DNA from 3 places in the Arthrobacter sp. YC-RL1 genome. Region 3 is predicted to be linked to each of the others. Evidence: predicted binding sites of a transcription regulator. Region 3 holds the regulator's gene; each other region holds the start of a gene.

Region 1 (6,600 bases), 820 kb from region 3:
GCCCAGTGCGGACGCCGCATCCTGAAGGGTCTGGCCGGTCAGCACGCCCGAAGGCGAAGTGGGTTTGCCTTCGCCGACCCAGTTGACCAGCTCGCGGGCGGCATAGACGTACGGCATGGATTCCAGCGCGGCGTTTGCCTCGTCGTCTTCGAGGAACGGTGCGATGATCGGCGAATCGCCGGCCATGCGGGAGAGGAACTCGAAGGTCTGCTTGAAGTCATCCACGCTGCCGCCGAAGTTGGCGGTGGTGCCCAGGAAGGTCAAATAGTGCTTGAGGATCGCCGCGCTGGCCTCGGCAACTTCCTTGCCCAGTGACGACAGATGGCCCAGCTGTTCGCCGAGAACTTCAGGGTCAAGCGTCTTCACGTCCACGGACTTGCGCAGCTGGGCGTGCACGGTCAGCAGCGTGGTCAGTCCTTCCAGCGCCGCACGGGTTTCGCTGGCAGGACGGCCCTCTTCCTGGAAATGGCGGAAGAGCTGGGACTTGAAAGGCTGCAGATCCTGTCGGACCTCGGATTCAAAGGGAACCGAGCTTGCGCCTTCACGGCGGGCTGGATGGCCCTGCGACTGCTTTTTCTTGGCTGGTTTGCGTGATGCCATAAGTTTGCTGATTTTCCTTAGCTAGGCAGGAAAGATGATTCCACTCCAGTCTACGCAGGCAGCGAAATCCTCGACTCCCAACTGTGCGAATCAGCGGTGCTCCGGAGGCTTTCTATCCGTCGAAGCGTGATTGGCCGAAATAAATGCGGCGCTTGAGTTTGACCTCCGTATAAAACGCAGATCACAGGGTGGTGTGTCATCGCTCACCGTCGAATCCTCAGGACTCGTTGATTTTCGCCCTGTTTCACGCAAAAGTGAGTTGCGACGGCCCCGTGTGGAGGGGCTCTGAAAACTTAGGAGTGTGGATCATGGGTGCAGCTGTTCCTGATCATGTTGTAGTTGTCGGCGCAGGTTTCGTTGGCCTGTCGACCGCTTGGTACCTGCAGGAAGCCGGCGTCAAGGTGACCGTCGTGGACCGCGGCGGCGTGGCCTCCGGCTCGTCGTGGGGCAATGCCGGCTGGCTGACCCCGGCGCTGACCCTGCCGATCGCCGAACCGTCGGTGTTCTCCAACGGCCTGAAGATGATGCTGGATCCAGCTTCGCCGCTCTACATTCCGCTGAAGGCCGATGGGAAGCTGCTGCGCTTCCTGCTCGGCTTCGCCTGGCACTCGACCCCGAAGAAGTGGGAAGAAGCTATGCGCATCTTCTCCGAGGTGGGCCACACCGGCCTGGACGCATTCGACGAAATCGCCGAAGACACCTCCGCGGGACCGGGCGCCCGCGAGCTGACCAAGCCTGCAGACCCGTTCCTGACCGGCTTCGTTTCCATGAAGGACCGCGACGCGCTGCTGCATGAGTTCGAGATGATCCACAAGACCGGTGGCCATGTCGACTTCGACCTGCTTTCCGGGGACCAGCTGCGCAGCATCGAGCCGACCCTGTCGGACAACGTTGCCGCCGGCATCGCCATCAAGGGCCAGCGCTACCTGAACCCGCCGAAGTTCATGGAATCGCTCGCCGAGTCCGTGGTCGCCCGCGGCGGCGACATCATCGGCGCCTTCAACGTCACCGATGTGCGCGACAACGGTGGATCGGTCACCGTGATCGGTTCCGAGGGCCGCGCCATCACCGCCGACCACGTGGTGCTGGCAACCGGCGCATGGATGACCGACCTGGCGGCCAAGTTCGGCGTCAAGGTGGTTGTCCAGGCAGGCCGTGGCTACTCGTTCACCGTGGAACCGGAGAGCATGCCGACCCACCCGATCTACTTCCCGTCCCAGCGCGTGGCCTGCACCCCGCTCGGCGACCGCTTCCGCGTGGCCGGCACCATGGAGTTCCGCGACGTCAACCACAAGCTGGAACCGAAGCGCATCGAGGCCATCGTGGCAGCGGCCACCCCGGTCTACAAAGGCATCAACTGGGAGAACCGCAAGGAAGAATGGGTCGGCGGACGCCCGTGCACTGCTGACGGCCTGCCGCTGGTTGGCCAGACCTCCTCCTCGCGCGTCTCGGTCGGCGGCGGGCACGGCATGTGGGGCGTCGCCCTCGGCCCGCTGACCGGCAAGATCCTTGCCGCCCAGATCACCGGCCAGGCCGCACCGGCCATTTCCCGCCATTTCAACCCGCTGCGCAAGGGTTTTTAGCCCGTTTCGGTCCACACCCGGAACGTGAAAAGGCGAACCGGCCTGCACGCACCCATTCGGGTCGTGCAAGCCGGTTCGTTTACGTTTAACCGCTGCTCAGGGGTGGCGCGATGATTCCCCGGCCAGCACCGAGCGGTAGCCTTCGCGGTACCCGGGGAATGCCAGCGTGAAGCCGGTGGACAGCAGCTTGGAGTTATCGATCCTGCGGTCCGCGGCGCGCCGGGCGGCGGGTTCGGTGGCCGCAGGGGGAATCGGCAGGTCCAGCTCGCCGGCCAGGAAGGTGAAGATGTCCTCCAGCTGCGCCGGTTCGTTGTCGGTCACCAGATACAGCTGCTCGGCGAGGTCGCCCAGTTCCGCCACATGGACGATGGCCCGGGCCAGGTCGTCGCGGTGGATGCGGTTGGTCCAGTGGGATCCGAAAGGCAGCCGTGCGGTGCCGTTGCGCACCTGGGTGATCAGGTGGTTGCGTCCCGGGCCGTAGATGCCCGATGCGCGCAGCACCGTCACCGGCAGTCCCGAATCGAGCAGTGCCTGCTCGGTGCGGGCCAGCACCACCGAGGTTTCGCGGTTGGGTTCCGAAGGGGTTGACTCGTCCACCCAGTCTCCGTGGTCTCCGCCGGAGACCGCCGAGGAGGAAACATAGATGATGCGCTCAAGCTGCGGCGCCTGCTCCTTGAGTGCGCCGACCAGCTTGCCGGCCACCTGCAGGTAGGCCCGCTCGTAGCCCGGCACGTCGCGGCTGGCAGGCACCGGGGTGAGCACCGCGATCCGGGTTTCCGGGTCGATCCGCGGCCAGGGCTCGTCGCCCTGCAAATCGACGTCCTGGCCGTGCAGCGGCGCGGGCAGCTTGGAGCTGTTCCGGCGCCATCCGGTCACCTCGTGGCCGAGGGCGGCGAAGCGCAGCCCGGCTTCGGTGGCCACGTCGCCGCAGCTGATCAGCAGAATTTTCACGGTACTCCTTGGCTGGAACGGTGCGGGCTGCGGATGCCGCGCTCTCCCAGCGTAGGTGCAGCCGTGTGCCCTGGCCATTTCGGGCTTCACAAATAGTCGTCGGCACGGTGTCGATCAAACAGGGTACAATTCCAATTGTTCGAAAGTTTATGCGAATAAATTCTCCGTGGGATGGATCGAAGCAGGTGAGAAAGCGGTGGCAGATGCGCAGCCGTACGTGCCGGAAGGCGCCAGCCAGGGGCCCGTGCAAGCGGTCTCCGCGATGGGCTTTCCTTCCCCCGCCCGCGACTATTTCGACGGCGGATTCGACCTGAACCGCCTGCTGGTCAAGGACCGGGTATCCACCTTCATCATGCGCGTGGGCGGAGGATCCATGCAGTCCGCCGGAATCTACGACGGCGACGAGATCATCGTGGACCGCTCGATGCCGGTGCGCCACAACTCCGTGGTGGTCCTGACGCTCAACGGCCAGCTGCTGGTGCGCCGCTGGCAGATCGACGGACAGCGGGTCGGGCTGCTGTGCGACGAGTCCACGCTGCCGGTGGTGCTCGCCGAGGGGGACGACGTGAGCGTCTTCGGAGTGGTCACGAGGTGCCTGCACCATGTCCGGTGACCACGTCGCGCTCGTCGACGTCAACAACTTCTACGTCTCCTGCGAGCGTGTTTTCGACCGCTCGCTGATGAACCGGCCGGTTGTGGTGCTCTCCAATAACGACGGCTGCGTGGTGGCCCGCTCCCAGGAGGCCAAGGACCTGGGCATCGGGACCGGCGAGCCGTTCTTCAAGGTGCAGCGCTACATGCAAACCCACAACCTCGCCGTGCGCTCAAGCAACTACGAACTCTACGGCGACATCTCGGCGCGGGTCATGGAACTGCTCGGCCGCTTCGGCACCTGGCATGAGGTGTACTCCATCGACGAATCATTCGTCGGACTGGAGGGCGGCCTGGAACAGGTGCGTACCACGGCCGCGCAGATCCGTTCGTCCATCGACCGCCTGATCGGGGTCCCGGTGTGTGTCGGGGTGTCCTCGACCAAGACGCTGGCCAAGTTCGCCAACCACGTCGCCAAGCACAATGCGAACCTCGGCGGGGTGTGCGTGCAGGACCTCATGGACCCGGACGTGCTCGCACGGATCAAGTCGCTGGTGCCAGCCACGGATGTCTGGGGCGTCGGGCGCAAGACCGGCGCCAAGCTGGCCGGCATGGGCATCGAATCCATTGCGGACCTCGAAGCAGCCGATCCGATGCTGATCCGGCGAAAATTCTCGGTGGTCCTGCAACGCACGGTGTTCGAGCTCAACGGGCAACGATGCATCGGCCCGGTCGAGGAGCGCAGCGACAAGGGGCAGGTCATGTTCACCCGATCCTTCTCCTCCCCGGTGCGCACGCGCGAAGCCATGGAAGAAGTCATGTCCATCTACGCGCAGAAGGCCGCCGCGCGCCTGGCCAAGGAAGGCCGCTATGCGTCGCTGCTGACGGTGATGGCCGGGACCAGCCGCTTCGCCCAGGGGGAGGCCTCCTTCCCCAGCACCCAGGTGCGGTTGCCCAAGCCCACCCGCGACCCGATCCTGCTGACGCGTCTGGCCGTGGCCGCCATGAACGGGCTGATGCACACCGGCGTGGACTATGTGCGCGGCGGAGTCATCCTCTCCGGGCTAAGCGACTCCCCGGGTGAAGCGCAGCTGGACCTCTTCGGCCAGGGCGGGAATGATCCGGAGCACGAACCGGTGAACGTCTCGGGCGTGGTGCAGGACATCTCGGCGCGATTCGGGGCCAAGGCCATTGGCCTTGGACGCGCGGGGATCGCGCAGGCTCCGGCATGGTCGATGAAGCGCGAGCACATCTCCCAGCGCTACACCACCGAGTGGGACGAGCTGCCCCTGGTGAAGGCCTGAGATTCCCGGCCCGCCAAGCCAAGTTTCCTCGCAGGATCGAATGGAAGAATGTTCCCATGACACCTTGTACGCGCCGGCTTGTTTCGCTGGGTATGCTTTCCGTCCTGGTGTTGGGCGGCTGCAGCGCCGCCCAGCCCGGCAACCAGAACCCCACCCCCAGCGCGTCCGCAACGTCTGCACCGGGGGTGGGCAGCTCAGCGTCCGCAAGCCCGCAGCCGTCCTCCACTCCGACCGAAGGCCCGGAGCAGAGCTCAGCGCCATCCAGCCAGGGCACCGAGTCTTCGACGCCCGCTGGCGGATCCGGCGTGCGGGAGCAGGCCGAGGCGCTGGTTGATGAGATGACTCTGGATGACCAGGCGGCCAGCCTGGTGATGGCCGGTGTTCCAGCCACCGGCGCCGGCGCAGCGCAGATCGCCGCGCTGGAGGAGCAGGGTATCTCGAATGTCTTCCTGCGCGGACGCTCGCAGCTCTCGGTCTCCCAAACTGCGGCGCAGGTCCGGAAAATCACCGACGCCCTGGACCGGAATGTCCCGGGCAAGCTGCCGGTATGGGTGGCCACCGACCAGGAAGGCGGCTTCGTCCGAGTCCTGCAGGGCCCCGGGTTCACCGAACTGCCCACTGCGTTGACACAGGGTGCCTGGTCCCAGGCCACGCTGAAATCAAGGATGTCCGCCGTTGGCGGCGAACTGGCCGAGGCAGGCATCAACGTGAACCTGGCGCCAGTGGCCGATGTGGTTCCTTCCAGCATCGGCACGGCCAACGACCCGATCGGCTACTTCGGCCGCGAGTATGCGAACAACGCCGCGGATGCCGTCGCGGACGTGCTGACGATCAACCAGGCGCTGGCGGCCGAAGGTGTCCAGCCGGTGGTCAAGCACTTCCCGGGGCTGGGGCGAGTCACCGCGAATACCGACACCTCAAGCTCCGTCACTGACACATCGGTTGGCGCCGGGTCCCAGGATCTTGAGCCCTTCAAGGAAGCGATTGCGCAGGACCTGTCCTGGGTGATGGTTTCCAGCGCCCGCTACACGCAGATCGATGGGAAGAACGACGCGCCATTTTCGTCCAAGGTGATCACCGGGTTGCTGCGCGACAAGCTGGGATACGACGGACTGGTCATCTCCGATGACCTGTGCGAGGCGGAACAGGTGTCGAGCGTTTCGGTGGGGCAGCGTGCGGTGAAATTCGTTGCGGCCGGCGGCACCGTGCCGCTGTGCGTGAATACTTCGGACGCCGTCACGATGGCCGCGGCGCTGGCTCGTGAAGCCAAATCGGACAAGCAGTTCGCTGCCCAGGTCCGCGAGGCGGCGGTGATGGTGCTGGAGGAGAAGCTGGAAGGAAGATAGCCAGACTGCACCTCGGGGGAATCGTTTTTAACAGGCGGCGGCCCGGACGACTTCTTACTCGCGAAGAAGCCGTCCGGGCCGGTCTATTGCTGGGACGCTGGCTGGGAGCCTGCGGTCCTAGCGGATTTTGAGCACCTGGGCACGTTCGCCCGACTCATTGTGCAGGTGCAGCAGCAGCGCCTTGGCATCCTTGGCGTTGCGGGCAACCGAGACTGGCAGGCGGGT
Region 2 (6,600 bases), 2.0 Mb from region 3:
AGCCGATGCCCTGCGCATCGAGCAGCGCGGCGGTTTGGGACTGCAGCAGGTTCAGCGAGCGCAGCCCGTCCACCGCGGTGCGCTCGACATTCGACTGGCGGAAGACGTCGTTGAAGATTTCCAGCGAAATGATGCCGGCATAGCCCGAGCGGGCGATGGCGCCGAGGAACTCGTCCAGCTTGAATCCGCCCTGCCCCGGGAACACCCGGTAGTGCCGCGACCAGGACAGGATGTCCATGGACAGCACCGGGGCGTCGGCCAGCTGCACGAAGAAGATCTTCTCCCCCGGGATCTGCGCGATCGCCTCGGGGTCGTCCCCGCGCGAGAGGATGTGGAAGCTGTCCAGGCAGATGCCCACGTTCTCGCGGTCCACCTGGCGGGCGATCTCCCAGGAGTGCTGGTAGGTGTTCACGTATGTGCCCCAGGCCAGCGCCTCGTAGGCGATGCGGATCCCGTATCCGGCGGCCAGGTCCGCGAGCTGGCGGATCTGGGAGACGAACAGCTCGTCGTCGTTGATCGTGGCGGTGCCGACATTGGAGCACAGCAGCATCATGTCCATGCCCAGGCGCGTCATGAGCTTGAACTTCGCCTCCGCCCGGTGCAGATTCGCCTGCAGCAGCTGCGGCTCGACGCCTTCGAAGTCGCGGAAGGGCTGGAACAGGTCCAAGGTGAGCCCCAGTCGCGCGGCCAGCGCCCGGACCTCCTCCGGGGACATCGGGCTGACCAGAAGGTCCTGCTCGAAGATCTCGATGCCGTCGAATCCGGCCTTGGCGCAGGCGAGCATCTTCTCTTCCAGCGTGCCCGAGAGGCACACGGTGGCAATGGAGGTGCGCATTACAGGCCCGCCTCCAGCATTTCCAGCAGGTGTGCGCGCATGCGCGCGGCATCGGGCTTGATGCCGGTGAAGATCTCGAAGGAGTCCACGGCCTGGCCCACCGCCATGTGCCCGCCGTCAAGCACCCGGCAGCCGCGGTCGCGGGCTGCGAGGATCAGTTCGGTGTCGACCGGGCGGTAGATGCAGTCGGCTACCCAGTGGCGGGATTCGAGCCCGGCCAAATCCAGCGGCAGGCCCGGGTGGTGGTGCATGCCGATCGGGGTGGCGTTCAGCAGCCCGTCCGCCGCAGGCAGCAGCTCGGGAACCTGGTCAGGGGACGCCGCGGTGACCGTGGCTTCAGGGAAAAGCCGGTTCAATTCCGCGGCCCGCTGCCCAGCGCGCTGCGCGTCCGGGTCCACCAGGAACAGCTGCTCGGTTCCGGACGCCAGCAGCGCGTAGGCCACGGCGGATCCGGCGCCGCCGGCTCCCAGCTGCAGGACCTGTTGCTGGTTGGCTCCGGGCAGCCCTTCGGCGAAGCCGCGGCCGAATCCTGAGGCGTCGGTGTTGTAGCCGTGGAACTTCCCGTCGCGGATGACCACCGTATTCACCGCGCCGATGTCCCGCGCGTTCTGGGAGATCTCATCAAGGTGCTCCAGGACCAGCTGCTTGCACGGATGGGTGATGTTGAAGGCATTGAATCCGAGCTGCTCACCGGCCTTTAATAGAGCGCCCACATCGCTGCCCGGGCGCTCCAGCACGGTGAGGTCGATGGGACGGTACAGGTAGCGCAGGCCCTGCGCATCAGCCTCCCGCTCGTGCATTCCGGGAGTCAGCGACGGCATCACCCCGTCGCCGATCAAGCCCACCAAATAGGATTCGGCAGTTGTACTCATCGCAGGTCCTCGCATTCAGTCATCGATGCAACAGGTATTGCTTCGTCTGTGATTTGCATCTACTCTAAACCAATGAACACATTCCGAACAAGTGGTCGCATAGCGAACATTTGTAGGAATGAGGCCAGAACATCGCCATCATCTAGGGAGTAACCCGATGACCACGACACCGAAGCCGTCGGCATCTGAAGACAACGGAGCCGGGCAGCGCACGCCGGTCAAGGCCGCGCTGGCCAGCTTCATGGGCAGCGCCGTCGAATACTACGACTTCTTCATCTTCGGCTCCGCCGCAGCCCTGATCTTCCCGCACATCTTCTTCCCCGACGCCGACACCAACGCCGCGGTCATGTCCCTGGCGACCTTCGGCTTCGCCTACATCGCCCGCCCCATCGGCGCGATCATCCTGGGCCACTTCGGCGACCGGATCGGACGCCAGAAGGTCTTGATGTTCACCCTGGTGCTCATGGGAGCCTCGACCTTCGCCATCGGCTGCCTGCCCACCTTCGACCAGGTCGGCTGGCTGGCCCCGATCCTGCTGGTGGTCGCCCGCCTGATGCAGGGCCTGTCCGCCGCCGGCGAGCAGGCCGGAGCCTCCTCCATGTCCCTGGAGCACGCCCCGGATCACCGGCGCAGCTTCTTCACCTCCTGGACCCTGACCGGCACCCAGGGCGGCCAGATCCTGGCGGCCTTGATCTTCATTCCGGTAGTGGCACTGCCGGACGAGATCAAGTTCGGCATCGGCTGGCGCATCCCGTTTTGGCTGTCCGCCGTGGTTGTTGTGGTCACCTTCTTCATCCGCCGCTCGCTGCATGAGACCCCTGAATTCGAGAAGGCCAAGAAGAACAACGAGATCGCCAAGCTGCCGCTGGCGGTGCTGCTGCGCTTCCATTGGAAGGACGTGCTGCGCGTGGTGCTGTGCGCGTTCATCGCCGCGGTGTCCACCGTGTATGGAACCCTGGCCATCTCCTACGGCAAGACCATTGGCAACATGGACGAGTCCATCACCCTGTGGCTGGTCGTGGCAGGCAATATCGGAGCGCTGCTCACCCAACCGCTCTTCGGCATGCTGGCCGACAAGATCGGCCGCAAACCGGTCTTCATCTACGGCGCGCTGGCTTCCGCCGCGGTCATGCCCTTCTACCTGCGATCCATGGAAACCAGCAACACGCTGCTGCAGTTCGGGCTCTCGCTGCTGGTCTTCTCCTGCGCCTACGCGGCGGCCAACGCCGTATGGCCGAGCTTCTACGCGGAGATGTTCTCCTCCCAGGTGCGCTTCTCCGGCCTGGCCATCGGCACCCAGCTGGGCTTCCTGATGGCTGGCTTCGCCCCGTCCATCGTCGCCGCCCTGGGCGGACTGCAGCCCGGCGGCTGGGTGCAGATCAGCCTGTTCACCGCGGCCATCGCCCTGATCGCCTCGATCTCCGCGCTGACCGCCCGCGAAACCTACCGCGTGCCGACCAGCCAGCTGGGGCACCACGTAGCAAAGGCATGAATACGGCCGAGAAACGACAGCGGGCAGGCGCCGGGAAGTCCATTCCCGGCACCTGCCCGCTGTTTGCCGCGGCGGGTTCAATGGCTATTGCGCCGTCCAGCCTCCGTCGATGGCGTAGCTGGCTCCGGTGGCCATCGCAGCACTGTCCCCCGCAAGCCAACCGGCCAGCGAAGCGACTTCCTCCGGCTCGATGAGCCGCTTGACCGCCATCTCGGTCAGCATGATCTTTTCCATCACTTCGGATTCGTCGATGCCGTGGGCCCTCGCCTGGTCGGCGATCTGCGCTTCGACCAGCGGGGTGCGCACATATCCGGGATTGATGCAGTTGCTCGTCACCCCGCGCTCCGCTCCTTCCAGCGCGGTCGCCTTCGACAGGCCCTCCAGTCCGTGCTTGGCCGACACGTAGGCGCTCTTGAACGCGCTGGCGCGCAGGCCATGGGCGGAGGAGATGTTGATGATGCGCCCAAACCCCCGCTCATACATCCCCGGCAGCGCCGCGCGGATCAGCAGGAACGGCGCTTCGAGCATCAATCGGTGGATCAGGCGCCAATGATCGGGTTGGTATTCATGGATCGGTCCCACCCGCTGCACCCCGGCATTGTTGACCAGGATGTCGGCATCGAGGGACAGCTCCTCCAGCCCCGAGGTGTCGGACAGGTCCACCACCCAGGCTTCCCCTCCGACCTCGGCCGCCGCATTCCGCGCCGCCTGCTCGTCCAGGTCCGCCACCACGACGCGGACTCCCTGGGCGGAGAGCTCGCGGGCGCAGGCCAGCCCGATGCCTCCCGCGCCGCCGGTGACTACCGCCCGGCGCACGGTGCGCCGGGTGTCACCGGCTTGCATGCTCTGCCGCTCCGTAGCCGCGCACCTGCCCGCCGGGCACCAGGTTCTTAACGATCAGCGAGCAGTCCTTGTCTTCCAGTCCTTCGGAGATCAGCTCGTCGAAGTGCTTGCTGACCAGTTCCGCGGCGGGAAGCGAGATGCCTGACGTGGTTCCCGCATCCAGCGCCAGCCCTACGTCCTTGCGCGCCAGGTCCACGCGGAAGGTCGCGTCAAAGTTGTTGTTCGCCGCGGCGGTCTCGACGATGCCGGGAACCGGGTACCAGGTCTGCTGCGCCCACGAACGGCCTGAGGATACCGACACGATCTCCCAGAACACTTGCGGATCGAGCCCCAGCTTCTCGGCCAGCTGCGATCCCTCGGCGCTGGCCATGAGGTCGATGAACAGCATCATGTTGTTGCAGATCTTCGCCGCGATGCCCATGGACGGGCCGCCGGCGACGATGGCTCGCGCTGATATCGGCGCCACCAGTTCGCTGGCCCGTTCCATGAGTTCCGGCGCCCCGCCCAGCATGATGGCCAGAGATCCGGCCGCCGCTCCCGAGATGCCTCCGGAAACCGGGGCGTCGACGAACTTCAGGCCGCGGGCCGCGGATTGCTCGTGGATGTAGCGGGAGGTCTCGATGTCCACGGTGGAACAGTCAAGCAGCATCATCGAGTCGGCGGCATGGGCCCAGATGCCTTCGGGGCCCTCGTAAACCGCGCGGACGTGCTGGCCCTTGGGCAGCATGGTGATCACCGCATCCGCCCCCTCCAGTGCCTTGGCCACGGAATCGACGAGGAGCACACCGGCTCCCGCCGCCGCGGCGCGGGCCTGCTCGTTCAGGTCGACGCCGCGCACCTCGTGCCCGGCGGCGACCAGGTTCGCCGACATGGGTCCACCCATGTTCCCCAGTCCGATCCATGCATATACGCTCATTGTGCTGTTCCTTCCACGCGCCGACAGGTGCTTGATACTTCGGGTAATCCCGGATATGGCCAGCGTAGGTGCGCCACATCACTTCCTCAATGCACAAAGACCCGAGAAAATTGCAACACCGCTGTGCGCTGGCGCACACTGGGAGCATGCAGCGTCCCATCGATTACCACCATCTCGAGTCCCTGATCGCCTTCCTGACCGTCGCCCGGCTGGGCAGGTACACGGCGGCCGCCAACGTGCTCGGGGTGAACCACTCCACGATTTCCCGGCGCATCGCCTCGCTGGAGCAGGCCATGGGCGGACGGCTGCTGACCCGCTCGGCGCAGGGGTGGGAACTGACCGACCTCGGGCGGCGCGCCATGGCCTCGGCCGAGGCCATCGAACGGGCCGTCGCCGCCATCGGCTCCGCTGACGAGCCTGGACAGGTGACCGGCCACGTGCGCGTCGCCGCACCGGACGCCTTCAGCGCCCATCTGGCCGCGCCGACCCTCGCGAAGCTGCACGAGATCCACCCGCAGCTACTGTTCGACCTGGTCTCGGAAACCACGCGGGCACGCCAGGGCCGCACCGGCATGGACCTGGAAATCGTCATCGGCCAGCCCCAGGTGCGACGCGCGGTCTCCCATCTGCTGCTGAAATACGAGCTGCGGCTCTACGCCACTAAAAGGTACCTGGACCTGCATGGGACCCCCGGGAAACTGGAAGACCTGCGCGAGCATGCGCTGAACTACTACATCGACACCGCGCTGACGGTGGACAAGCTCGACGATGCCACCAGCGGGCTGCCGCCCATGCGCCGAGCCATCTCGTCCAACAGCATCGCAGTGCAGTACTCGGCGACCATGGGCCATGGCGGCATCGGCCTGCTGCCGACATTCCTCAGCCGGCACTACGAGGCACTGGTTCCGGTGCTCCACGACCAGTTCACCTACGAATCGGAATACTGGCTGGTCGGGCGTGAGGAAGCGCTGCGCAATCCGGCGGTGCAGCTGACCGCCACGGCGCTGCACGAGGCCGCCGAGCGCGGGGACTGGCATTTGGCGCCCTTCGCCCCGGTGTCCTCCGCGGCCAATTCCTGAAGGGACACCACAGCCGGGCCGGTGCCGTTTAACTGCCAGAGTGCCGCTCCCCGGTGCGGGATGCGGCACTCTGGCAGTAGCGGCCTGACAGCTAGCGCGTCAGCTTGCTTTCGGAGTCCAGCACCTCGGTGGACAGGCCGTTGCTGATGCGGTCCTGCTCGTCGATGTCGCCGAGGTCCACTCCCTTGGATTCACGAAGGAAGTAGACGGCAACCAGCGTCACTAGCGCGGCGAAGACGATGTATCCGGCTACCGGCACCCAGCTTCCGGACGCCCGCAGCAGGGCCGCCGCGATGATCGGAGCCATCGACCCGGCGACGATGGAGGTGACCTGGTAGCCGAGCGACACCCCGGAGTAGCGCATGCGGGTCGGGAACATCTCAGCCATGATCGCCGGCTGCCCCGCGTACATCAGCGCATGCACTGCGAGTCCTGCAACGATGGCCAGCAGGATGATCGCGTCGTTGCGGGTGTTGAACATCGGGAAGGCGACCACAGCCCAAACGATCATCAATCCGGCGCCGGCGGCGTAGACCGGGCGGCGGCCCAGGGTATCGGTGAAG
Region 3 (10,507 bases):
GCCATGGCCGAAACCTCGAATGTCATGCCGCAGCTGCACATGCCGCTGCAATCCGGATCGGACCGCGTGCTCAAGCAGATGCGCCGTTCCTACCGTTCAAAGAAATTCCTCGGAATCCTGGACAAGGTGCGCGAGCGCATCCCGCATGCGGCGATCACCACCGACATCATCGTCGGGTTCCCCGGAGAGACCGAAGAAGACTTCCAAGCCACCTTGGACGTCGTGGAAGCTTCACGTTTTGCCTCGGCATTCACCTTCCAGTACTCCCAGCGCCCGGGCACGCCGGCGGCGACCATGGACGAGCAACTGCCCAAGGCCGTTGTCCAGGAACGCTACGAGCGACTGACTGCACTGCAGGACCGGATTGCCAAGGAGGAAAACGCCAAGCAGTTGGGACGCACCGTCGAGGTCATGGTCACCGAGCATGCCGGTCGCAAGGCTGAAACGACCCATCGGCTCTCCGGCCGTTCGCAGGATCAGCGCCTCGTGCACTTCTCGGTTCCCGAGGGCGCCCAGACGCCGCGCCCCGGCGACCTGGTCACCTTGCCGATCACCGAAGTAGCCGCCTTCCACCTGGTTTCTGACCCGACCGCGGAGCAATACCAGTTGCGCCGTTCACGGGCAGGGGATGCCTGGGACCGCTCGCAGGCCGACAGCTGCGGCGTGCCGGCTCCCGGCGCCAGCAGCGAGCCGGGACGCACCAACTTGGGGATGCCGACCCTGAAGGTGCGCAGCTAGCTTGATGGAAGCCACGCACCTTCCGGTCATTGCCGTGGTCGGTCCGACCGGAACCGGCAAATCGGATCTGGCCATCGCCCTGGCCCAGAACTTGAATGGCGAGATCGTCAATTCCGACGCGCTGCAGTTCTACCGGGGCATGGACATCGGTACCGCCAAACTCGCCGTCGACGAGCGAGGCGGAATCGAACACCACCTCATGGACATCATGTCCGTACGGGAAGAGGCATCCGTCGCAACCTTCCAGGCTCAGGCCCGCGAACGCTTCGAGGCGATCCGGGCCAAGGGCAAGGTGCCCGTCATGGTCGGCGGATCCGGACTGTACGTTCGTGCCGCGCTGGACGTCATCGACTTCCCGCCAACCGATCCACAGGTGCGGGCACGGCTCGAAGCCGAGGTCAAAGCCCATGGAGACGGAGAGGTGCGGCGCCGTCTGGCGGAGGTGGATCCGGTCTCCGCGGCGAGGAACCTCGACCAGCGGCGCGCCATCCGCGCCCTGGAGGTCTACGAAATCTCCGGCCGGGCGTTCAGCTCCTATATGCCCCAGCGCCAGTACTTCCAGCCTGCAGTCCAGATCGGACTAAATTACGAGCGCTCCGCGTTGCATGAAGCATTGGAAGCCCGGGTCCATAAAATGGATTCCAAGGGGCTGGCCCAGGAAGTCGCAGGACTGCTCGATTCGGGACTGCGCGAAGGCAAGACCGCTTCGCGGGCCATCGGCTATCAGCAGTACATCGATTTCCTGGACGGGAAGATCGAACGTGCCGAGGCCATAGAGCAGACCGTGGTCGCCACCCGGAAGTTCGCCCGCCGCCAGATCACCTGGTTCAATGCGGACGAACGCGTCTCCTGGCTCGACCCGACCAAGCCCGGTCTGCTCGACCAGGCGCTGGAGCTGGTGGCCCGGACCCAGCGGAACTGACGCAACTAGCGAACGAAGCACGAAACACGAGGAGCACGGATGTACCGCAGCGAACTTCAGCAGCTTGCAGGCCAGGCATTTGCCAAGGGCCATGCAACCGGAAACGACTTCGTCTTGCTCGCGGATCCCACGGGAGCACTTCAAATCACCGCCGAACAGGTGGCAGCCCTGTGCCACCGGCATTTCGGCATCGGTGGCGACGGGCTGATCCGTGCGGTGCCGACCTCCCAGGTGTCCGGTTATGAGCAGCAGTTCATCGAGCATCCCAAGGCCTACTGGTTCATGGACTACCGCAACAACGACGGCTCCATCGCCGAGATGTGCGGCAATGGAGTGCGCGCGTTCGTGCATTTCCTCATCGCCGAAGGCCTGGTCAATCTAGCGGTCGGCCAGAGCCTGCAGATCGGCAGCCGCGCCGGCGTCAAGGAAGTCACCCGGCTGGCGGACGGGTACGCAGCCAACCTGGGGCCATGGGGCCTGATCCATGAGGACCAGGCCGCCGCCGACTCGGTGGATTCGATGGTCCGCCCCAGCGGCTGGGAACAGGCGTTGCCGGCGCTGAGCATCACGATGGGCAATCCGCACACCGTGGTAGCGCTTCCGGACCAAGGCATGCTGGAAGATCTGGAGCTCTTTATTGCCCCGGAAGTCTCGCCGGCCCCGCCCCACGGAACCAACGTGGAATTCGTGGTTCCCGCCGAGCCGCTGATCGAAGACGGCCGGGCCAGAGTGAAGATGCGCGTCCACGAACGCGGGGTAGGGGAGACGCTGTCCTGCGGCACCGGAGCTTGCGCGGCCGCCGCTGCGATGCGCTACTGGGCGCGCGGCACCGCCTTGATCAATGATTGGTCGGTTGAAGTTCCCGGAGGCACGGTCGGGGTTGCATTCCTTGCCAACGGCGATCGGGAAGATACCATCCTGAGCGGGCCGGCGGAACTGGTCACGCGCGGGATCATCAGCCGGGACTAGCAGGCGGGCCACACAGCCAACTGGCACGGCGAAGCTACTGGGCCGGGCGTGAAACCTGCAAAACGCGGAAGGCCTTTGCCGTGGCTTCACGGGTGACGCGCCAGTCGTTTGGCAACTGCTCGACCAACCATTTCTGGAGGGAATCGCTGCCCAAGTTCTTCTGCACTACCATCCAGGCCTCGCCACCCGGCGCCAGCCGCGGCAGCCAAAGCAGCAGAAGTTCATGCAGGGCTTCCTTGCCGATGCGGATCGGCGGATTCGACCAGATCGTGTCGAATTCAAGCTCCGGGTCCACAGTTTCCGGCCGGCCGACCACCACGTTGTCCAGGCCCAAGCTCTGCGCATTCAGGCGGGCCAGCTCGATGGAACGCTCATTGACGTCGACGCCGTAGACTTCCGAACCGGGGCTTTGCTCGGCCGCGGTAATCGTGATGGGTCCCCAGCCGCAGCCGATGTCCAAGATGCGGCCACGCGGCGCCGGAACGTTCTTCAACAGCACCTCGGTGCCCTTGTCCAAACCGGAAGGCGAGAAGATGCCGGCTGCGGTCTGGATCTTGCGAACGGTGCCGTTCAACTCGACTGAAATCGTGCGGCGTTCATCGGCCGAGGCGGGGCTGGCGCTGAAGTAGTGATCCGAGCTCATACTGCAAAGTTTATCGTTGCGTGCGCACGGGCCAAATATGGGCGGAGGCAACGTGACAAAGCCAATATGTACCAGGCCGCACAAGACTGATAGAGTTTTGTCTATGACTTTGTTCTTCGTCTAATACGTAGCCCACACGGTTACCCGTGATTCCCGAATCCCCGGCGCTGGTCTTGCGCGCCCGGACGGCGGAATCCGCAGGCGGCAAAGTCTTTTCTACTTTCCAGACTCCCAAGTGTGTTGGGGTCTTCACCTTGCCTTTGCGTTTGCGTAACCGCATCACCATCAGCACCGAATGCTGCTACCGATTTCTGCAAAGGATACTCAATGACCAACGAACACCTTGAAACCGACCGCGCCACGTCGCGAAGTGGGGGTGCCCCGCACTATTCTGGAAAGCGAAGTACTTCAAAGGAGACCATGACTAACTCCGAGTCACACGAACACGATCCATCGTCGATGGACGACGCCCAGATTCAGGCCGCCATCGACCGCATCCTTGCGGCAGACGAGGCCCAGGGGCCTCAGGTGCAGCATTTCGCATCCGATGATGAATCCATTTTCTCTGGTCAGGCGACCGCCCTGAACCGTTTTTCCTCCGGCTATTCCACCTATGACGGTGAGCAGGACGACCTGGCCGAGCGTCGCGCCCTGCGACGCGTTGCAGGCCTCTCTACGGAGCTCGAAGACGTCACCGAGGTGGAATACCGTCAGCTGCGCCTTGAACGTGTGGTGCTGGCCGGAGTCTGGACCGATGGAAGCGTCACCGAAGCGGAGAATTCGCTGCGCGAATTGGCAGCGCTAGCGGAAACCGCAGGCTCGGAAGTACTCGACGGTGTTGTGCAGCGCCGCAGCAAGCCAGACCCGTCGACGTATCTGGGCTCGGGCAAGGCCATGGAGTTGCGCGAGATCGTAGCCTCCACTGGCGCCGATACCGTGATTGTCGATGCCGAACTGGCCCCGTCGCAGCGCCGTGCGCTGGAAGACGTTGTCAAGGTCAAGGTCATCGACCGCACCAGTTTGATCCTGGACATCTTCGCGCAGCATGCGAAGTCCCGTGAAGGCAAGGCCCAGGTCGAACTGGCCCAGCTGGAATACCTGCTTCCGCGTCTGCGTGGCTGGGGCGAATCCATGTCCCGCCAGGCCGGCGGCCGGGTGGGCGCCGCGGGCGGCGGCATTGGTTCGCGTGGCCCGGGTGAAACCAAGATTGAAATGGATCGCCGCCGCATTCGCGACCGCATGGCAAAATTGCGCCGTGAGATCAAGGCGATGAAGCCGGCCCGAGAAGCCAAGCGCGCAAACCGCCGCCGCAACGAAGTTCCCGCGGTCGCCATTGCCGGCTATACCAATGCCGGGAAGTCCTCCCTGCTGAACCGACTGACCAATGCCGGGGTCTTGGTGGAGAACGCGCTGTTCGCCACCCTGGATCCCACGGTGCGGCAGGCGGCCACCGAGGACGGGCTGACCTACACGCTGGCGGATACGGTGGGTTTCGTGTCCAACCTGCCAACGCAGCTGGTGGAGGCTTTCCGCTCGACGCTGGAGGAAATTGCGGATTCCGACCTGATTCTTCACGTTGTTGATGCCTCGCATCCGGATCCGGAAGGCCAGATCCAGGCAGTGCGTACGGTGCTGGGCGAAGTCGATGCGCTGAACATTCCCGAGATCATCGTGCTGAACAAGGCTGATGTGGCTGACCCATTTGTTATTGAAAGGGTCCGAAACCGCGAATCCAACACCGTGGTTGTCTCGGCACACACCGGTGAGGGAATCAAGGAGCTTCTGGCGAAGGTCAGCTCTTCAATTCCGCGCCCGGGAGTGCAGATGGAAGTGCTGATCCCATATAACCGCGGGGATCTGATCGCGAAACTTCATCAGAGTGAGTCTGAAATCCTTGAAAGCGAGCATCTGGAGAACGGAACCAGATTAATCGTCAAGGTACGAGAATCGTTGGCAGCAGAGTTGGAGACTTTCAACCTTCATGGATAAGCAAGAGCAGGCCCTTGACCTGCTGGAAGCCGCAGTAACTTCCATGGGCGGCGCCATGCGCGCCGGCCAGCAGGAAATGGTCAAGCACGTTGTATCGGCGCTGGAAGACGAAGAGCATCTGCTGGTGCAAGCAGGAACCGGTACGGGCAAGTCCATGGGCTACCTGATCCCGGCACTGGCACACGCCCAGACCAGCGCCAAACCGGTAATCGTATCGACTGCAACCTTGGCGTTGCAGTCGCAGATCGTCGGACGTGACGTACCTCGGCTCCTGGAGTCTCTCAAAGGCAAGCTTTCGCGACCCATGGACGTGGCCCTGCTCAAGGGCCGCTCCAACTACCTCTGCCAGTACAAGCTCGGCGGCGGATACCCGGAAGACGACGAAGGCACGTTGTTCTCCATGGATGAGCCCGCCGCGCCCAGGGGACAGACATTTTCCCCGCTGGCCAGCGAAGTCATGAAGCTTCGCGAATGGGCCGAGCGCACCGACACAGGGGACCGGGACGAACTGGTCCCCGGAGTCAGCGACAAGGCATGGAAACAGGTTTCGGTGTCCGCCATGGAGTGCCTTGGCTCCCAGAAATGCCCTATGGCCGATGAATGCTTCTCAGAGATGGCCCGCGCCCGGGCCGCCGAATCCGACGTGGTGATTACCAACCACGCCCTGCTGGCGGTCTCCGCCTTCGAAGGGCTGTCGGTGCTCCCGGACTTCGACGTCGCCATCATCGATGAGGCCCACGAGCTCCAGGACCGCGTCACCAGCTCGGTCTCAGGGGCGCTGTCGGCTCGTATGGTGCTCACCGCAGCGGGCGGGGCCAAGCGCCATTGCGCCGTCAACGTTGACGAATTGGTCAAAGCCACCAACAGACTTGAAAAGGCCTTGACCGGCGTACCGACCGGGTTGTTGCAGACCGGCCTGCGCGAGGACATGGGAATCGCCCTGAACGACATCGTGGAACAGGCCCGGCTCATTCTCGCATTGACGAAGCCTGAAGCCAACGCGCCGGCCGATGGTGGTCGCCAGACCGCCAGGTCGCAAATGCAGGCCGTCATGGATGACGCCATCCGCATGCTCGAAGCCGAAGACCGCCGGGAGGTGCTCTACACGACCCGTCCGCGAGAATTTGTCGAAGGCCGCGGCTATGTCGAGGCGGATGACAACCAGCCGGCGACACTTAACGTGGCACCGCTGTCCGTGGCCGGAAAACTGCGCGAAGGACTCTTTGACGGTCGTACCGTCATCTTGACCAGCGCCACCTTGGCCATCGGCGCGCAATTCGACTCGGTGGCCGGTTCACTGGGGCTCATGGGTGCCGGTGCACCGTCATGGACAGGCATCGACGTCGGCAGCCCATTCGATTATCCGAAGCAGGGCATCTTGTATGTCGCCAAGCACCTGCCCAAACCCGGCAGGCAGCTTGCCGCCGAGACCCTGGACGAAATCGAGGATCTGATCAAGGCTTCGGGCGGCGGCGCGTTGGCGCTGTTCACCTCGAAGCGTTCTGCCGAAGAAGCGGCGGCGATCTTGCGCGAGCGCCTCGACGTCGAGATCCTCTGCCAGGGTGATGCGAGCATGAAGTCTCTGGTAGCGCAGTTTGCCGAGGAACGGGACACTTGTCTCTTCGGCACCATGACTCTCTGGCAGGGCGTAGACGTGCCTGGCGACTCCTGCCGTTTGGTTATTATCGACAAGATCCCGTTCCCGCGTCCGGACGATCCGATCTCCAAGGCCCGCACCGAAGACGTGCAGAAGCACGGCGGTAACGGTTTCATGCAGGTTTCGGCCACACACGCCGCGATCCGTCTGGCCCAGGGCGCTGGCCGGTTGATTCGTTCCGTGTCGGACAAGGGCGTCGTGGCAATCCTCGACTCACGCATGGCTACCGCACGCTACGGCAGTTTCCTCAAGGCCTCGTTGCCGCCGATGTGGCCCACCGTGGACAAGAAGACCATCACCGGTGTCCTCAAGCGGATGGACCCGAACCGCTAGATCGGTATTGGTTCATTCCGCGGAAGCCGGCACGGCTGAGCCCGTGTCGAAGCAAAGAGCGCTGGGACGCAGTCATATTGAACTGCACCCCAGCGCTCTTCGATTTGTCGGATTAGAGCGAACGCATGACCGATACAACGCGTCCCATGACGGTCGCTGCATCACCGAGGATCGGCTCGTACCGAGAATTCTGCGGCAACAACCAGGTATGACCGTCGCGCTGCCGGAACGTCTTCACGGTAGCTTCTTCATCGAGCAATGCAGCCACGATGTCGCCGTTGTTCGCAGTTTGCTGGCGACGCACAACAACCCAGTCGCCGTCGCAGATCGCAGCATCAACCATCGAGTCTCCTGAGACTCGAAGCATGAACAGCTCTCCGTGGCCCACCAGCTGGCGCGGAAGCGCGAACACGTCCTCTACCGTCTGATCTGCAAGGATCGGTCCACCAGCGGCGATACGGCCAACCAGCGGCACCATAGTGGTGTCCGCGGAGGTGCTCAGCTCAATGATCTTCGCATCTTCCTTGCCGGCCTCTTCCGCTGGCTTGGGCGCCTCGGCCGCTGCGGCATCCTCGCTGAGCTGCAGCGGCAGCAGGATCTCCATGGCACGAGGTCGGCGTGGATCACGACGAAGGTAGCCGAGCTTTTCAAGCTGGCTCAACTGGTGCGTGACACTCGACAGGCTCTTGAGGCCCACGGTGTCGCCGATCTCGCGCATCGACGGCGGATAGCCGTTCTTTCCGATCGAGCGCTGGATGGTCTCGAGAATTTTCTTCTGGCGGATCGTCAGCGAACGTGCATTCGATCGGGGAGTGCGCTCTGAAGCTGACATGACCTTTAGCCTTCCCTAATCACCGGTCGTGAGCTGGGCGGATGCCTAACTGTCGGAAGCCAGTGATGTTATGTATTCGTTCCTCTTCTACTTCGAAATCTTAGTCGATGTGAGGGAGTCTTTCAAAGATTTGTTCGAAAGTGTCTGGACAATTTCCGCGAAGTTCTGTTAGAAAAGATATACGAGAATCGAACACATCTTCGAAAACAGTATTCGAAGACAGGTTCGCATCATGCCACTGTTGAGGAGAATAGTCATGGCAACCGCCGCACTTGACTCGAAACGCACCAAAGAACACATGAAGATCCGCATCAATCGTCGCGGCTGGGCCGTGCTGGTTGGGGTCCCGGTGTTCATTCTGACCATCGCCGCCGCATTCCTGATCACCATGTTCACTTCAAGTGCCCAGGCGGCGTCCAACTCGCCGCAAGGTGTTGAAACCGTGGCCGTGACCGTCATCCCGGGCGACTCGTTGTGGGATCTCGCCCGTGAATACGCCGTAGGCTACGACGTGAATGCGGCCATGGAGCATATCACGGAGATCAACGCACTGGACTCCAGCGAGATCCGCGTTGGCGACACCTTGGAGATCCCGGTGTTGGCCAACTAGCCGGTCAAACCCTCAAAATGGCGACAGGTATTGTTACCAAGGTTTGTCGCCAATTCTTGAACCGACGACTGCGCCATTAGACTTAATGACGTGAATGTCCGCAGTGAACTATTGAGTCAGCTGCCCTTGCGTGAGAATCTCCGCGGGCTGTCCCCTTACGGTGCGCCACAAATTGACGTACCAATTCAGCTGAATGTCAATGAGAACACCCATCCGCTTCCGCAGACCGTGATTGATGCAATCGCTCAAGAAGTCTCCAAGGCAGCGGCCACGCTGAATCGCTACCCGGATCGTGAATTCGTGGAATTGCGTGAACTCCTAGCCAAGTACCTGGGCCACGATCTGGATCGCGAGAACATTTGGGCCGCGAACGGTTCCAATGAGATCCTGCAGCAGATCCTGCAAGCCTTCGGTGGCCCCGGTCGAAGCGTCATGAGTTTCGGCCCCACTTATTCCATGTACCCGCTGCTGGCCAGCGGAACCGATACCGAATACATCGCCGGCCAACGCGCCGATGATTTCACTCTCTCGGCCGACTCTGCTGCCGCGCAGGTACGCGAGCACACACCGAATATCGTTTTCCTCTGCTCTCCGAACAACCCAACCGGCACGGCATTGGGACTGGATGTCATCGAGGCTGTCTACGAGGCAGCCTCCGAGACCAACGCCATGGTCATCGTCGACGAGGCCTACGCTGAATTTTCACTGGCCAATACCAAGTCGGCACTGAGCCTCCTCGGAGGACGCCAGCGCTTGATTGTCAGCCGCACGATGTCCAAGGCCTTCGGCCTGGCTGGCGCCCGAGTGGGCTACTTGGCTGCGGCACCGGAAGTCACCGATGCGATTCGGCTTGTCCGCCTGCCCTACCACCTCTCTGCAGTGACCCAGGCGACCGCCATTGCCGCGCTGAAGAACGTTGACCTTCTGCTGGCACAGGTCGAAGAAATCAAGACCCAACGCGACCGCATCGTGAGCACCTTGACCGAGCTGGGTTTGAAGCCTTCGGTTTCAGACTCGAACTTCGTCTTTTTCGGCGGCCTGGACGACCCCCACGCCATTTGGCAGGGGCTTCTGGACGCTGGAATCATCATCCGTGACAACGGAATCGCCGGCACCCTGCGAGTCACCGCGGGAACTGAGGCCGAAACCACCGCCTTCTTGGAGCGGCTGACCGAACTGCTCAGCGCACAGAAGTAGAAAAGACAAGCGAAGGAAGACATGTCTGCCGAATTGATTGGCGCACGTCGCGCCCGTATGGAACGAGTCACCAGCGAATCCTCGGTATTCGTTGAACTGGATCTCGATGGCTCAGGCGTCTCGGAGATCAGCACCACCGTGCCGTTCTTCGACCATATGCTCACTGCCCTGTCCAAGCACTCGCTGATCGACCTCACCGTGCGTGCAACCGGCGACACCCATATCGACGTACACCACACAGTGGAAGACACCGCGATCACCATCGGCGAGGTGCTGCGTGTTGCCCTGGGCAACAAGGCGGGTATCCGCCGCTTCGGCACTTCCTACGCACCGCTGGACGAAGCACTAGCCCGCTCCGTTGTAGATGTCTCCGGGCGCCCCTACCTGGTGCACGGCGGCGAGCCGGCCGGCCAGGAATACCATCTGATCGGTGGACACTTCACCGGTTCGATGACCCGTCACGTTTTCGAGGCGATCACGTTCCACGCGCAGATTTGTGCCCACATCGAGGTGCTCTCGGGCCGCGACCCGCACCACATCGTCGAAGCGCAGTTCAAGTCCTTCGCCCGTGCCTTGCGCGAAGCCGTCGAGCACGACGAACGCATGGGCGACAAGAT

Evidence for each region. Region 3 encodes LexA, which represses DNA repair genes until DNA is damaged. Its sites were predicted from a motif close to TCGAACANNTGTTCGA; they were not measured.
Region 1: the regulator LexA is predicted to act here: its motif matches at 3,274-3,289, upstream of umuD (translesion error-prone DNA polymerase V autoproteolytic subunit).
Region 2: the regulator LexA is predicted to act here: its motif matches at 1,791-1,806, upstream of ATC04_RS03530 (shikimate dehydrogenase).

Annotation. Positions count from the first base shown of each region.
Region 1 covers NZ_CP013297.1:3,537,725-3,544,324, reverse strand. The annotation lists gene ATC04_RS16305 (hypothetical protein) at 1-600, opposite strand, end outside; gene ATC04_RS16300 (FAD-dependent oxidoreductase) at 909-2,183, shown strand; gene ATC04_RS16295 (NAD-dependent epimerase/dehydratase family protein) at 2,280-3,134, opposite strand; gene umuD (translesion error-prone DNA polymerase V autoproteolytic subunit) at 3,301-3,747, shown strand; gene ATC04_RS16285 (Y-family DNA polymerase) at 3,737-5,029, shown strand; gene ATC04_RS16280 (glycoside hydrolase family 3 N-terminal domain-containing protein) at 5,086-6,375, shown strand; gene ATC04_RS16275 (S8 family serine peptidase) at 6,493-6,600, opposite strand, start outside.
Region 2 covers NZ_CP013297.1:758,887-765,486, reverse strand. The annotation lists gene ATC04_RS03535 (sugar phosphate isomerase/epimerase and 4-hydroxyphenylpyruvate domain-containing protein) at 1-835, opposite strand, end outside; gene ATC04_RS03530 (shikimate dehydrogenase) at 835-1,707, opposite strand; gene ATC04_RS03525 (MFS transporter) at 1,865-3,199, shown strand; gene ATC04_RS03520 (3-hydroxybutyrate dehydrogenase) at 3,284-4,042, opposite strand; gene mmsB (3-hydroxyisobutyrate dehydrogenase) at 4,029-4,958, opposite strand; gene ATC04_RS03510 (LysR family transcriptional regulator) at 5,105-6,037, shown strand; gene ATC04_RS03505 (MFS transporter) at 6,129-6,600, opposite strand, start outside.
Region 3 covers NZ_CP013297.1:2,718,772-2,729,278, reverse strand. The annotation lists gene miaB (tRNA (N6-isopentenyl adenosine(37)-C2)-methylthiotransferase MiaB) at 1-738, shown strand, start outside; gene miaA (tRNA (adenosine(37)-N6)-dimethylallyltransferase MiaA) at 743-1,660, shown strand; gene dapF (diaminopimelate epimerase) at 1,700-2,629, shown strand; gene ATC04_RS12650 (methyltransferase) at 2,664-3,272, opposite strand; gene hflX (GTPase HflX) at 3,693-5,261, shown strand; gene ATC04_RS12640 (ATP-dependent DNA helicase) at 5,254-7,251, shown strand; gene lexA (transcriptional repressor LexA) at 7,364-8,083, opposite strand; gene ATC04_RS12630 (LysM peptidoglycan-binding domain-containing protein) at 8,340-8,693, shown strand; gene ATC04_RS12625 (histidinol-phosphate transaminase) at 8,784-9,890, shown strand; gene hisB (imidazoleglycerol-phosphate dehydratase HisB) at 9,912-10,507, shown strand, end outside.